4 regions of the Psychrobacter sp. CCUG 69069 genome follow, and region 2 is predicted to be linked to each of the others. Evidence: predicted binding sites of a transcription regulator. Region 2 holds the regulator's gene; each other region holds the start of a gene.
What was found. The regulator PhoB, encoded in region 2, activates phosphate uptake and scavenging genes when phosphate is short. The targets are predictions, from matches to a motif close to TGTCATNAANCTGTCATAA.
Positions count from the first base shown of each region.

Region 1 (3,694 bases), on a different contig from region 2:
CCGTCAAACAACTACGGCAGTGGGTAGATCCACGGCTTTTAAAAGTTGAGGCGACCATTGGCTATTGTCCCTTAAACTATCAGCCTATTTGGCAAGCCCATACCAAAGTGATGCCGCGGCACGGTGATGTAACGGTGTATTTTGGTAACTGGTATGCTGACTTGCTCTATAACGTCATGCGTATGGCACTGTCAGACAGCAAAAGTGAAGATCACCATGCAAAAGACAAAGGTCATAAAAACATAAATAGTCTTCCCACTACGACATGGCAAGACTATTTACAACAGCAACTCATTGAACTACAAGCGTTTGAAGATGACCTTATAGCCAATCATACCAGAGTGTTAAAATGTTGGTTTCATGTCGATGTTGATACCTTACAAAATCGGCTGAATGACGCTGAGGCTGACCCACAGTTTTTGTATCAAGTGGATTGGCACAGTAAAAAAGTTGTCGAAAAATTTAATGAAGTGGCCACGATTCTGCTGCGACAACAGGATGACTGGATTGTTATAGATGGGGAGGATAAGTCGCAAGCCGCCGATCATTTCTGTCATGAAGCACTGCATGCGATGCAAACCGCGCTAGTAAGTAGCAAAACAAGCGCTGACACGACGGAAAACCAGACTGCGTCTATTAAAGAGGCTCTATCTGAGACACCAGATGCTGGATGGCAAGCTGAGCCATCACCTGCACCAGAAAAATTTGAACCTGTAAACATACCTGATTGCTTAAAAGATATCGATGATACCAAAGTAGATAAGGCTGACTATCGTACCGCATTGGCAGAAAAGCAGGCTCGTCTCGCTGAATTACTGCGCGCGCGCAATGGTCGTCACATCGTTTTTGCCTTTGAGGGGATGGATGCGGCTGGCAAAGGCGGGGCGATCAAAAGATTGGTGGCGCCGCTCGACCCACGCGAATATCAAGTTTATAATATCGGGGCGCCAATGCTATATGAAGCACAGCATCCTTATCTGTGGCGATTTTGGACAAGATTGCCCAATGAGCAGACAGATCGCATCAGTCGCATCGCCATCTTTGATCGTACTTGGTATGGGCGCGTGTTGGTTGAGCGTATCGAAAGCTTTGCAAGTAGTGCGGAGTGGCAGCGAGCGTATGATGAAATCAATCGTTTTGAGGCGGACTTAACCAAAGCTGGTACAATAGTCATTAAATATTGGCTGGCCATCGACAAACAAGAACAGCTTAAACGTTTTAAAGCGCGTCAAAACACACCGCATAAGCAATTTAAGTTAACGGATGATGATTGGCGTAATCGTGATAAGTGGTCAGAGTATGTGCAATCAGCAGCTGACATGCTGGCACGTACCGATACAAAAAATGCCCCTTGGTGCGTCATAGCAACCAATGAAAAACGTCAGGCACGTTTAGAGGTTTTAGACCATGCGATTAAGCAACTATCTGCAGCGCATGAAAGCTAACGCACTATGGATGAGTAAATGCTTGTAGTGATTTATACAATTTCATAAAAAAAACGAGTAATTAACGTCCCAAGAGTCTATGCAAAAACTCTATTCCATGAGCATTTCATAGAGAGTGGAGCCACGGTATTATCTGGGTCACACACGGGCAGTTACAAATATCGCAATATCATCATGCATTATGTGTTTATATTTAATATAATAGGCGCGTTATTGGCTTCTACTAAGTACTAAACCCACTTAGCAAGCAGAGTATGCTTGTCGTTAAACACGCATGTCTTAACAACTTGAACAAAGCTTGTTACAGTGCCAGTTATCAATACCAAAATTATCACTATAAAAAATCTAAGCCGCAAGATGCTGTAATCAGATGATTTGGCAATAGCACTTGCGGCTTTGTGACATGTTGAATGATGTTTTTTTACGCTATCTGCTGCCTATCAGTAAAATCAAATGTTAAAGAGTAGCTAAGAGCGCACGGGTAGGACATCAAAACAGTCGTGAGAAAAGACACTATTTAAAAAGCACGTTGCGCGTTTGCTATACGCCATCTTAATGTCACATGCCATAATCAGCAGTATCAATAGCAACGCCATGTCATCAACCGCATATAATTTCAATCAGCTTACGCAGGACGTATCAACGTATGGGTATTAGCAGCAGTTCTACAGAGTCGACCAAATCAATCGGCTCTATGAGAGTAAATCTATTTTTTGCCATTTTACTGATTGCGATGACCGCCTACTTTTTGTGGTGGGGTCTAGATTACACAATGCGTCAACAGACGACGCTATTTATTGTAGCAACCGCTTTTGGTGTCTTTATGGCATTCAATATTGGTGGTAACGATGTCGCCAACTCTTTTGGTACGTCAGTCGGTGCAGGCACATTAACCATTCCTCAAGCATTAGGGGTGGCAGCGATATTTGAGGTATCGGGGGCCGTATTGGCAGGTGGTGAGGTGACCGACACGATTCGTAAAGGTATCGTTGATTTAGATGGTTTGTCAGTCACACCCAATCAGTTTATTTATGTCATGCTTTCAGCGCTTATTGCGGCCGCGTTTTGGCTGCTGTTTGCTACGCGCAAGGGGTTGCCGGTATCGACCACCCACTCTATTATCGGCGGGGTCGTTGGTAGTTCTATCGTTCTAGGGTTTGATTTGGGCGGGAGCGCTACAGCGTTTTCTACCGTTGATTGGGGCACCATTGGCACCATCGCTATTTCTTGGGTATTGTCGCCACTATTGGGTGGTGTATTGGCCTATGTGCTGTACGGACAAATTAAGAAAAACATCATTGAGTATAATGATAGAACAGAGGCGCATATTGGTGAGCTAAAAGCCAATAAAAAAGTCTTAAAACAAAATCATAAAGAGTTTTTGGATGGGTTGACAGAGTCAGAACAACTGGCCTATACGTCCGCCATGTTACGCGATCAAGAGATTTATAAAGACGATGACTGCGTCGTTGAAGACCTAGAAACTGACTATTATAAAAAGCTTTATGAAATCGAGAACGAGCGCACTAACCTTGATACCCTAAAAGCCCTGAAGCAATGGGTGCCTATCATTGCAGCATTGGGCGGGGCGGTCATGACTTCTCTAGTCGTGTTTAAAGGGCTCAAAAACGTCAATAACAATCTGACGACGTTGCAGGGTTTTTTGATCATGGGGATGATTGCTGCGCTGGTTTGGCTGGCTACCTTTATCTACACCAAGACTATCCGTGGTAAACATAAAGAAGACCTTACTAAGGCGACTTTTATTATGTTTAGCTGGATGCAGGTCTTTACCGCCTCAGCCTTTGCGTTTAGTCATGGGTCGAATGACATTGCCAATGCCGTTGGTCCTTTTGCAGCCATTATGGACGTTATTCGTACCAATGAGATCGCTTCACAAGCTGCCGTTCCTCCCGCTGTCATGTTGACCTTTGGTGTGGCACTGATCGTCGGTCTTTGGTTCATCGGTAAAGAAGTGATTCAGACGGTGGGTACCAATCTAGCGAAGATGCATCCAGCTTCCGGCTTCTCAGCTGAACTGGCGGCTGCTGCTGTCGTTATGGGAGCATCGACGATGGGTCTGCCAGTGTCGAGTACTCACACATTAGTTGGCGCAGTACTGGGCATCGGTATTGTTAATAGAGATACCAACTGGGCACTGATGAAGCCAATCGGCTTAGCTTGGGTGATTACGCTTCCTGCAGCCGCTACCATGTCTGCAATCAGTTATGTCGTACTCAAGCAGATCT
Region 1 is NZ_QQAI01000001.1:435,662-439,355, reverse strand. Features, by position in the region: gene DVY93_RS01795 (ATPase) at 1-1,445, shown strand, start outside; gene DVY93_RS01790 (inorganic phosphate transporter) at 2,092-3,694, shown strand, end outside.
Region 1: the regulator PhoB is predicted to act here: its motif matches at 1,988-2,006, upstream of DVY93_RS01790 (inorganic phosphate transporter).

Region 2 (3,694 bases):
CGCTCCCAATGACTGGGTCAACCAAGGCGAGGTGATCGGTTATGTGGGTGACAGCGGCAACGCAAAAGGCACACCGCCCCATGTGCATTACGGCATTTATATTAATGGTAGCGCGGTTAACCCTTATCCGCTTTTGCAAAAAGAGTAGCGTTTGCAACGCACTGTTTAGCACGTTCAAAGACCGCTTATTAATAGAACGCGTATCCTTAATCCGTAGACGCAGAGCGCACACAAGCTGCTGGGAACACCGCGCTAAATGTCGAACCCTCCCCTTCTACTGAGTCAATCTGCAAGTGTGCTTCATGCTGGTGCAAGACGTGCTTTACAATGGCTAACCCTAACCCCGTACCGCCTGTCGCACGGCTGCGACCTTTATCGATACGATAAAAGCGCTCTGTCAAACGGGCAATGTGCTGAGGTGCGATACCAAGGCCATCATCTTCGACAGCAAATCGACAACCATTCGCCGTCCGCGTCCAACTGATGGTAATATTGCCACCTTTCGGTGTGTATTTGATCGCATTAATCACCAAGTTGGACAACGCACTGTTCAAATACATCTCTGACCCATATAGCCCATCATAAGTGTCTATATGCAGATGAATGATGTGTTTGTAGGCTTGATTGTAAGCCTGCGCATCGTCATAGATATTGGTCAACAGCTTGGTCATATTTATGTAATTGAGCTCGTGAGACTCTTCAATCTCTATCTTAGACAACAGCAGTAAGTCATTTACAATTCTATTCATACGCGCAGTCTGCTGGGTCATCAGCTCAAAGCCGCGCCGCCACTTCGGTGGCATATCTGGCTGATCTGAAAAGTTTTCTAGATAACCCATCATCACGGTCAATGGTGTGCGCAACTCATGCGAGACATTGGCCACAAAGTCTTGACGCATTTGCTCTAAATGCCGCAAGCGGGTCACATCATAAATAAACAGCAGTTTCTCATCTCCAAAAGGCGTGATCTCACATTTTAAATAACGACTGGGATCACGCCACGACTCGAGATGCACACCGTCGTTGGGCAACGTGGTGTTTTTATAATACTGCCGAAATTCAGGTACCGTAATGTAATCAAAAATACTTTGACCTTTATCAATGGGCTGCAACGATAGCAAATCTTGCGCCGCTTGATTCCACCACTCTAGACCATCGTTATCATTGAGCAAAATCACCGCATCTCGTAGTGCTCGTAGTGCGCTTCTGATTTTTTGCAGTTGCTCCGCTGTATTCTGCTGGGAGATCGACTCTAATGTATTTTGCTTATTTTGTATGGGTGCCATCTTGTCCATTTCTCATCCTTACCACTATCCATTGCCTTAGATTAACATGGCTTATACCAGTTTAATTTGGCTCAATAAGGCTAGAAAGTCGATAGCCTGTACCGCGTACAGTCTGTATCAAAGTATCGCAATCGTGAGGGCGCAGCAATGTACGCAAACGCTTGATATGGACATCAATGGTTCTGTCTTCAATATAAACATTGCCGCCCCATACTTGATCCAGCAACTGTGTGCGCGTATAAGCACGCTCTGGATGACTCATAAAAAACGCCAATAATCGATATTCAGTAGGTCCAACGTCAATGACTCTACCTGCAGCGGTCACACGCTGACTTTTTGGATCTAAGCTTAGTTTTCCGATTTCGATAGACTTGTCGCTACTGAGTGCATTACTACGACGTAATACCGCTTTGATTCTAGAGACCAATTCACGAGTAGAAAAAGGCTTGGTCATATAATCATCGGCGCCCGCATCGAGGCCATGCACTTTGCTGTCTTCTTCGCTTTTGGCAGTTAGCATGATCACTGGTATCTCAGAGAGCAACTCATCGTTTTTGAGCATGCGACAAAAATCCACACCACTTTTATCGCCAGGTAGCATCCAATCCAACAAAATCAGCGCAGGCCTGTGGTCAACCACTTGCTGGTGCGCCTCGGACACATCAGCGGCTTGCAGGCTATCAAATCCAGCCATCTCCAATGTCATGACGACCATCTCACGAATGGCAGGTTCATCTTCAACAATCAAAATTTGCTCATTGTACATGTGGCATCTCAGTGTTAGAGGACAAAGTTTAGCAGGTGAAAAGACAATACATACTCGTCAGCTTCTATCTATTAAACGGATTAATTGTGACAGCTTAATGACAATGATTGTTTAAATTTCTCATGCTCTAAAGCACTGCGGTGGTTTAATTTATATCTAATAAAAAGTTTATCGGTCCATCATTGATACTCTCAATTTGCATGTCAGCGCCAAACTGACCAGTAGCAACGGTAGAATGCTGAGTCTTTGCGTACTCGACCAATTGAGCAAATAAGACCTGTGCCGCATGAGGTGGCATTGCCCCGCCAAAGTCAGGACGGCGACCTTTGTCTGTTTTTGCCATCAAGGTAAATTGTGACACCAATAACAATCCACCACCCACTTGCTGGATATTTTTATCCAGTTTACCGTATTTGGCAGGATCGTCGTCATTCTCAAAAATACGATACGTCAGGATTTTATCAATCATGCGCTGCGCGGTTTGGAGAGTATCATCGGGACCCAAGCCAATGTACGCCAATACCCCCTGCTCGATGCTACCCACACAATGCTCATCGACGGTGACACTAGCACAGTGTACTCGTTGTATAAGTGCTTTCATTTACTGATTCCTTACAGATTATGGTCATACAATACACGGCTGTCCATGATAAAATATAGCCATTCACTTGCCTATTAATGATTACACTAAACTTTATTTTGGTAGCCTTATTATGAATTTATTCACCACCTTACAACAGCTTGTCCCGCAGCAGCAGCTGAGTAAAGTCGCAGGGCGTTTGGCCGCCAGCCGTCATCCTTATGTCAAACGTACCTTTATTCGTAGCTTTGCCAAAGCCTACAATGTCAGCTTGGATGAGTATGAGCGCCAAAGTCTCAACGCTTATGAGAGCTTCAATGATTTTTTTACGCGTGAGTTAAAAGAAGATGCACGCCCTATCGACAGCACGGCTGATGGCATTGTCAGCCCTGCTGATGGTATTATCTCTCAACTAGGACAGATTGACGACCATAAAGTGTTTCAAGCAAAAGGGCGCTATTATGACGTTGGGCAATTACTGGCTGATAGCGAAGATGGTCGTTATTTTGCCGATGGGAGTTTTGCGACCGTTTATCTAGCACCCAGTAACTATCACCGCGTCCATATGCCATTTGCGGGTACATTGACCAAGACTCGCTATGTGCCTGGTACGCTGTTTTCTGTCAATACCACCACCGCTGCTAACGTGCCCGACTTGTTTGCGCGTAATGAGCGTCTGGTCTGTATGTTTGATACCCAGTATGGCAAAGCGGCCGTTGTGATGGTTGGCGCGATGATCGTCGCTGGTATTGAGACAGTGGCGACAGGCAAGATCGCCCGTACTGAGGACATACAAGAAGCGAATCACGATATGCGTTTTGAGAAAGGGGATGAGCTTGGGCGTTTTTATCTGGGTTCCACTGCTATTGTCGTGCTACCAAAAGCGGCAAAAGCTGACTGGCAAGAGACGATGCAAGCCAACAGTTTTGTAAAAATGGGACAGTTATTAGGGGTCACTAATAGCAAATAAGCTTGCTCTGTAATCACGACATAAAAGCCCAGTGCTACGTGGATGACGACGTGTTACTGGGCTTTTATGTGTCTGTCATTTATAGAGATTTT
Region 2 is NZ_QQAI01000007.1:99,856-103,549, forward strand. Features, by position in the region: gene DVY93_RS06680 (M23 family metallopeptidase) at 1-148, shown strand, start outside; gene phoR (phosphate regulon sensor histidine kinase PhoR) at 207-1,295, opposite strand; gene phoB (phosphate regulon transcriptional regulator PhoB) at 1,348-2,052, opposite strand; gene dtd (D-aminoacyl-tRNA deacylase) at 2,198-2,653, opposite strand; gene asd (archaetidylserine decarboxylase) at 2,766-3,602, shown strand.

Region 3 (3,694 bases), on a different contig from region 2:
GCCACCGCGTGAGACGATACCTGTTAAGCGTTTGGCAGTGAGCGGCACATAGCGCAGCAGTACGCCAGCATGAATGGTGAAGTAATCCACTCCTTGCTCTGCCTGCTCAATCAAGGTGTCACGAAATATTTCCCACGTCAGATCTTCTGCCACGCCATCGACTTTTTCTAATGCTTGATAAATCGGTACGGTACCAATCGGCACTGGCGAGTTACGAATCAACCATTCGCGGGTTTCATGAATGTGGTTGCCCGTTGATAAGTCCATAATGGTATCCGCGCCCCAACGCGTGGCCCACGTCATTTTTGAGACTTCTTCATCGATAGAAGAGCCAAGCGCTGAGTTGCCAATATTGGCATTGATTTTGACCAAAAAATTGCGTCCGATGATCATGGGTTCGGATTCAGGGTGATTGATATTGTTTGGGATAATGGCGCGTCCAGCAGCCACTTCACTGCGTACAAATTCAGGCGTGATGATTTTTGGTGTGTTGGCACCAAAGCTCTCGCCATCATGTTGGCGCATGTCGGTCAGCTCATGCTGCTTTTGTGTCTCGCGAATGGCGATATATTCCATCTCAGGAGTGATGATGCCGCGACGCGCGTAGTGCATTTGCGTGACATTTCCTGACAAGCTGTCGCCCGTTTTAGCGCGACGTGGTTTATCGATATGAGCAAACCTTAGATTGGCCGTACTGATATCGCGAGCACGCGCTTGCCCGTATGAGCTAGACAGCCCGCTTAGTTGTTCGGTATCACCGCGCTCATTTATCCAGTTTTCACGCAGCTTTGGCAGTCCGCGTGTGAGGTCAATATCAACATTGGGATCGGTATAGACGCCTGAGGTGTCATACACATAAAACGGTGGGTTATGTTCGCCATCTTTGTTACCGGTGCCGCCAACAGGGGTATCAGCCAAGCTGATTTCACGCATGGGTACTTGGATATCAGGTCTTGAGCCTTCGATATAGACCTTACGGGAGGCAGGTAGGATACGATGCAGGTCGCGGGCGTCTTCTTCGAAGCGTGCGTCACTTGCCGCGCGGTGGGCAGGCGTTTTTAGAGCGTCTGCTTTTTTGTCTGATTTGACAGTGGTGGCGTCAGCGGACTCTGACGTAAGCGGTGTGTGATGGGCTGGGTTAGGCGTTTGAGCCTGTTGTGTCATTGCGGTGGTGTCTGAGATAGTCATATGCTGTCCTAGCGTGTTGGTTTTTGAATAAAAGCAACACCGCCAGTAGCTGCGGGGGCAAGTCTCCATCATCTAGACAAGTTTATATTATGAGTACACGGCTGCGACCAAAAAATATCGTCACAGGTGATGGTCATCAAATATTGGACGCAGCTTTATATCCTCTCTCGTATCTGGACATGCGTTACGCATATTAAGACAGTAGTGATGATACAAATGTATTTCTACGCGTCCTTTGTCATAAATAACAAAGTGCTTAAGACTTCCCTGCGTCGGTACTAACCGCATCAGGTTCGGCGGGTGATCTCTCAGCGAATGTATCAAGGCGACTACTTTAAGAAAGCAAGTTTAATAAAGTAGGCCAATGCTACACCGCACCCCGAGTCTGTCAGTGTTGTAAATCCTCTCCATACTAGCAAAATTCTATCCTAACGGCTAATGGTATTTGGCCAGAAATGTCAGGCTTTATACTGGCAGTTTGATGTTTCTACGACTATAAGCCCTTAGAACCAGTGAGTGACCAGTGAGGGCAAGGATCTACTTGAATAGACGGTAGGTAGGGTATCCAAATATTATGTAAAGCGCATGAAAGATTCAAGAGGTTGTCATTAAACTGTCATAAAGATTTGGCAACATAGCTCCCATGTCGCACACAATGCCTTTTTGTACCGTTGTTAAACTTCAGGAGTCCTACATGCGTTATTCGTTATTAGCAGTGGCCGTCAGCTGTACCTTAGCACTGACGGCGTGTAACAAATCGACCGATACGTCAGAGCCAGCTGCTGATAATAGCAGCGCTGTCACAACCACGGAAACCACCACTCAGACTCAGGCAACCCCTGCTGCTGGCACAGGTTTTAAGTCTGCTGAAAATATCGCCATGAATATCACTGGGGCAGGGGCTTCATTCCCGCAGCCTATCTACGCCAAATGGTCTTACGACTACAACGCTGCGACTGGTGGTCAAGTTAACTACCAGTCAATCGGTTCTTCTGGTGGTATCAAACAAATTCAATCAAAAACAGTCGATTTTGGGGCGTCTGATGCGCCTTTGACACCTGAAGAGCTGGATGAAGCGGGTCTTATTCAATTCCCAACGGTCATCGGCGGCGTGGTACCCATTGTCAATATTGATGGTGTTGAGCCAGGCGAGCTGAAATTGGATGGTGAAACTTTAGCCAATATCTATTTGGGTAAAATCAATAACTGGAATGACCCTGCCATCAAAGCACTGAATCCAGATTTGAGCTTACCTGATGCGGCGATTACCACCGTATTCCGCTCAGACGGTTCAGGTACGACTTTTAACTTTACTGACTACCTTGCCAAAGTTTCACCAGACTGGAGCGACACGGTTGGCGTTGATAAGACAGTCAAATGGCCGACGTCTGCTACTGGTGCTGGCGGCAAAGGTAATGAAGGCGTTTCAAGCTACGTCAACCGCATGAAAAACTCGATCGGCTATGTGGAATACGCTTACGCTAAGCAAAACGACATGTCACACACGGCTCTCAAAAACGCAGCTGGCAACTTCGTACAACCCTCTGCAGAAACTTTTGCCGCAGCGGGTGATATCGACTGGTCACAACAAGAAGGCTTTTATAAAGTCATCACCAATTCTGAGACTGAGCAAGCATGGCCAATCGCTGCTGCAACCTTCATCTTGGTGCACAAGCAGCCAGAGAATCCACAGCAGGTCGCTGGTGTATTGAACTTCTTTGATTGGGCCTACACCCAAGGCGATGATGACGCTATGGCATTAGATTATGTGCCTTTCTCTGATACCGCCGTGGCTTTATTCAAAGAAAAGTGGAACGAGGTAAAGGGCAGTGATGGACAGCCGGTATATAAGCCTGCGCAGTAACTTCACTATTCTATCTATTGTTAATAATTGCTCATTTTCCTCTCAAATCACTATTCTTCGGTAGTGGTTTGAGGGGTTTTATCACAGCAAATTTAAAGAACATTTGAAGTTTGTTGTCATAAAACTGAATGAACACACTGGTTTTTTGAATTCACTCTATTCAATGCTGAGACACTTATGAATGACTTAAGGTCCCAACTGGCCAAACAAAAACGTTACGACACGCTGTTTGTCAACGCTACCAAGGCTTTTGCCCTACTGGTGCTTTTATCTTTAGGCGGCATTTTAGTCTCCTTAATCATCGGGGCGTGGCCGAGCATTCAAGAGTTTGGCTTGGGCTTTTATACCAGTAATAACTGGGATACGGTAGGCAATGAATACGGTGCACTAGCGCCTATATACGGCACGTTAGTCACCTCTTTTATTGCTATTGTTATCGCTGTGCCAATCAGTTTTGGTATCGCGATATTTTTGACCGAGATGTGCCCAAAGTTCTTAAAGAAACCACTCGGTATCGCCATTGAATTATTGGCAGGCATTCCCTCTATCATCTATGGTATGTGGGGATTGTTTGTATTTGCGCCTTTTTTTGGCGATCACATTCAGCCATGGTTCATTGAGCACGTAGGGCCTTTGCCTATT
Region 3 is NZ_QQAI01000002.1:220,605-224,298, reverse strand. Features, by position in the region: gene thiC (phosphomethylpyrimidine synthase ThiC) at 1-1,188, opposite strand, end outside; TPP riboswitch at 1,436-1,580, opposite strand; gene pstS (phosphate ABC transporter substrate-binding protein PstS) at 1,883-3,052, shown strand; gene pstC (phosphate ABC transporter permease subunit PstC) at 3,230-3,694, shown strand, end outside.
Region 3: the regulator PhoB is predicted to act here: its motif matches at 1,792-1,810, upstream of pstS (phosphate ABC transporter substrate-binding protein PstS).

Region 4 (3,694 bases), on a different contig from region 2:
GAGCGTGATTTTTGACTAAAGGCCGCATCATCACTGATATCTGGCATGACTGGGGCATCGTCATCAGTACTCGTGTCATCATCTGGCATCATGTCGGTGATACGGTTGCTGCTATCACCCTCTGGCACGGCAAAGCTCATCAAAGGTTTAACCGCATTAGCCGATGGGGTACTTGTCTTAGTGCTCGTTGCCTCTACCGTTGGCGCGGCTTTTGGATTGGTAGGCGGCGTGTTGGTTGGCGTCATGTCAGCCACTTCTGAGACCGAGGCAGTATCCTCTGGTGCGGGCGAAGTAGCTTCTGTCGATGCTAGAGCAGCTGGAGGTTCAGTCACGCTCGGCTCTTCAACATTATGTGACAGCTCAGCTGGTTCGTCAGTCCTCTGTTGCGAGGGTGTGTTTGAGTCATCAGGAGTAACATCTGGCGCAGACGTTACTTTTTTTGATACTAGCGGCTCAGCGATGTTGTCTGACTGAATGGGGTCAGGAGACTCAGGATTCGCAGGTTCCAAGACGTCAGCGTGCTCTGCTAACCAAGCCTCTGCCAACGTATCAACGGCTACCGTTGTGCTCTCTAATTCAGCAGAGCTAGACTCGGTCGTAACTTGGTGACGACTGTCACTGTATGCCAAATCATCAACTGATGGCTGAATAGTGTTTGTCTGTGGATTCACAGCTGATTGAGCCGATGCCAGCTCTGCCTCTGGGGTGAGTGTGGACGCTAGGGCAGCTTCATTTGTTGATTCAAGGTCGGTATCATTAGAAACTAAAGTGTCAGCATCGGCGCGATTCACACGACGAGCGCTATAACTCGTTTGCTCGCTTGCTAACAAATCATCGACGGTACTGGCGTCATTCCACGCAAAGCTTGGTTCCACTTTACGCACAGGCATCATAGTAGAACTCGATGACGCCGAGGTGTTCGTGGGGGCGGTAGTACTGTCCGTAGTACCACTGGTCGTCATATCACGAGCCATAGTGCCGCTAGGGGTCATGGCTACTGTGTTTAAATAATCGCTTTTTCCATTACTAGACACAGCGGTTTGATCAGAGGTAGTAGCTTGTGTCGCTGTCGCCATGGACGCTTTCACACTATCAGCAAGCCCAGAGTTTACTAAAAAATCTGACAACGCATTGCTGAACCGACCGCTGTTATCTACTGTTTTAGCATGATCCGCTGTCTGTAGCTCAAGTGGTAATTGTTCGTACTCTGACGCCTCTTTTTTTGTATGATCTTTTACTGTACTTTCATCATCGTTCTCGGAAGCGTTATTTTCTGGCGTGGCTAAGGTATTGTCCCTGTCTTTATTTTTTACACCAGCACCGAGCCATGATAGCGCCGTAACCTTGCGATAGATCGTCAGCCAATGAATGTTAAAGGCAAAGGTGGCGGTAATAATGACAAATACTGCCAAGAAAAGCGCACTCCCCCACTGTGATAACAGCTGCGCCAAACGCACTTGTAATTCAAGGCCGATAATACCACCCGCCACACCTTCAAGCTCAGTCGATGCGGGATTGGTAATCTGCTGGATCAAAGACACAAACTGGGCAAATAAAGCACTGGCACTTAATAATAAAAACACATAAGCAACCAAGCGCATGAGCCAAAACGTTGGCTTATTGTCCCACCAAATAAGAATAGACTCATAAACCACAAACGCCAGAATCCACCATGCGCCAAAACCAAAGAAGCTATAGAGCAAATCAGACAACCACGCCCCAGTTTCACCGCCCATATTATTAATCGTCGTCATATCACTACTGATGTGCGACCAGCTAGGATCATTGCCTGTGTACGTCATCAAAATGACAAACAGGTAAACGGCCAGTATCAACCCAAGGAGGGTAAATATTCCCTTTTTTAAATACTCAATAAGCGGTGCTGATATCACGTAAGATCTGCCTTGTTATTAATACTAAATGGTCGTCTGCGCATGACTAAGCCTAATCATGCTGACATAAAGTGCTGACATAAATATACCTGGCTAAGTGTTTAAAGGCCATTATCCCTCCTAACAACGATGGATAACCGTTATTTTTTAGACACGACCACACTTGGCATAACTTCTTATAATAACAAATACATAGGTACAGTGGCGACAGTCTTCTAAAGAAAGCGTGCAAGAAAGTAAGCCAATATACGATTTAGACACAAAACACGAGCTGCTCGTCAAAACCGCTGACAGGATACTTTAACAATTTTTCGTAAACCTATCGTGAGTTCAGTATAAAAGCGATACAGTGGGACTGGTTGAATTTTTTGCAGCCTCTGTCTGCGCAGGCAAGCACGCCAGAAAAATTTATTCCAGTTCCACGTCAGAATATGATGTATCTGTTTTATTTAGAATTGACTATATAACATAGCCACTATCCTGTTAGCTATGTTTCAAAATCCTCTTTCAAGACCCACATGCTTTAATTCTAATGATACCTGTGTTTGTTTTAGCAAACTTGCACTTTTTGCCATATGCCCTTATGTTATTATCACACAGCAATTAGAAAAACCATATTCGTCACAACTTTTGAAGAGTATCTTTTATTCTACTAATAACTCACATTTTTCATTCTTATTTTTAGCAAGGAACAACTCATGGTATCTGCCACTACAGCTCCACGTCACGAAAAGCTCATTATTTTAGGATCAGGCCCAGCCGGTTACTCCGCTGCCGTCTATGCGGCACGTGCCAATCTCAAGCCTGTCATGATCACAGGTATGGAAGTGGGTGGACAATTAACGACCACCACCGAAGTCGATAACTGGCCAGGCGACGCTCATGATTTAACGGGGCCTGCTTTAATGGAGCGTATGAAAGCCCACGCCGAACGCTTCGGTACTGAATTGGTCTATGATCATATCAATGACGTGAATTTGAATGAGCGTCCTTTTCAGCTATCAGGTAACAACGGCGACTACACTTGTGATGCCTTGATTATCTCAACAGGGGCATCTGCTCAATACTTGGGCCTAGAGTCTGAAACCAAATTTAAAGGTTTGGGCGTATCAGCTTGTGCCACTTGTGATGGTTTCTTTTATAAAGACCAAAAAGTCGCCGTCATTGGCGGTGGTAATACCGCCGTCGAAGAAGCGTTGTACCTTTCTAACATTGCTTCTGAGGTCACACTAGTCCATCGCCGTGACAGCTTGCGTTCTGAAAAAATCCTACAGGACAAGTTATTTGAAAAAGCCAAAAATGGTAATGTCAAAATCGAATGGAACCATCAAGTAAAAGAAGTGGTCGGCGATGACATGGGCGTTAATGGCGTGGTCATCGAGTCTACGCTAGATGGTAGCACCAAAACACTAGAAGCGATGGGCATGTTTGTTGCCATCGGTCACAAGCCCAACACTGATTTGTTCAAAGGTCAGCTCGATATGAAAGATGGCTACCTTATCGTCAACAGCGGCTTAAATGGTAATGCCACCCAAACCAGTATGGCAGGGGTATTTGCAGCCGGTGACGTCGCAGACCATGTGTATCGTCAGGCCATTACTTCTGCTGGTACGGGCTGTATGGCAGCGCTTGATGCAGAGAAATATTTGGACGCCATTGGGGAAGCCAATGCGTCTGATCACACGTATGCGTCAACGTTGACTGCTGATCAAGAAGACTAAATGGCTAACTTATCACAGTATAATGATCATCCCATCACGCCTGAGGCTCTAAAGAGTCTTGGGCGTTATGACTTTCCTGAT
Region 4 is NZ_QQAI01000003.1:87,530-91,223, reverse strand. Features, by position in the region: gene DVY93_RS12445 (DNA translocase FtsK) at 1-1,892, opposite strand, end outside; gene trxB (thioredoxin-disulfide reductase) at 2,591-3,613, shown strand; gene aat (leucyl/phenylalanyl-tRNA--protein transferase) at 3,614-3,694, shown strand, end outside.
Region 4: the regulator PhoB is predicted to act here: its motif matches at 1,944-1,962, upstream of DVY93_RS12445 (DNA translocase FtsK).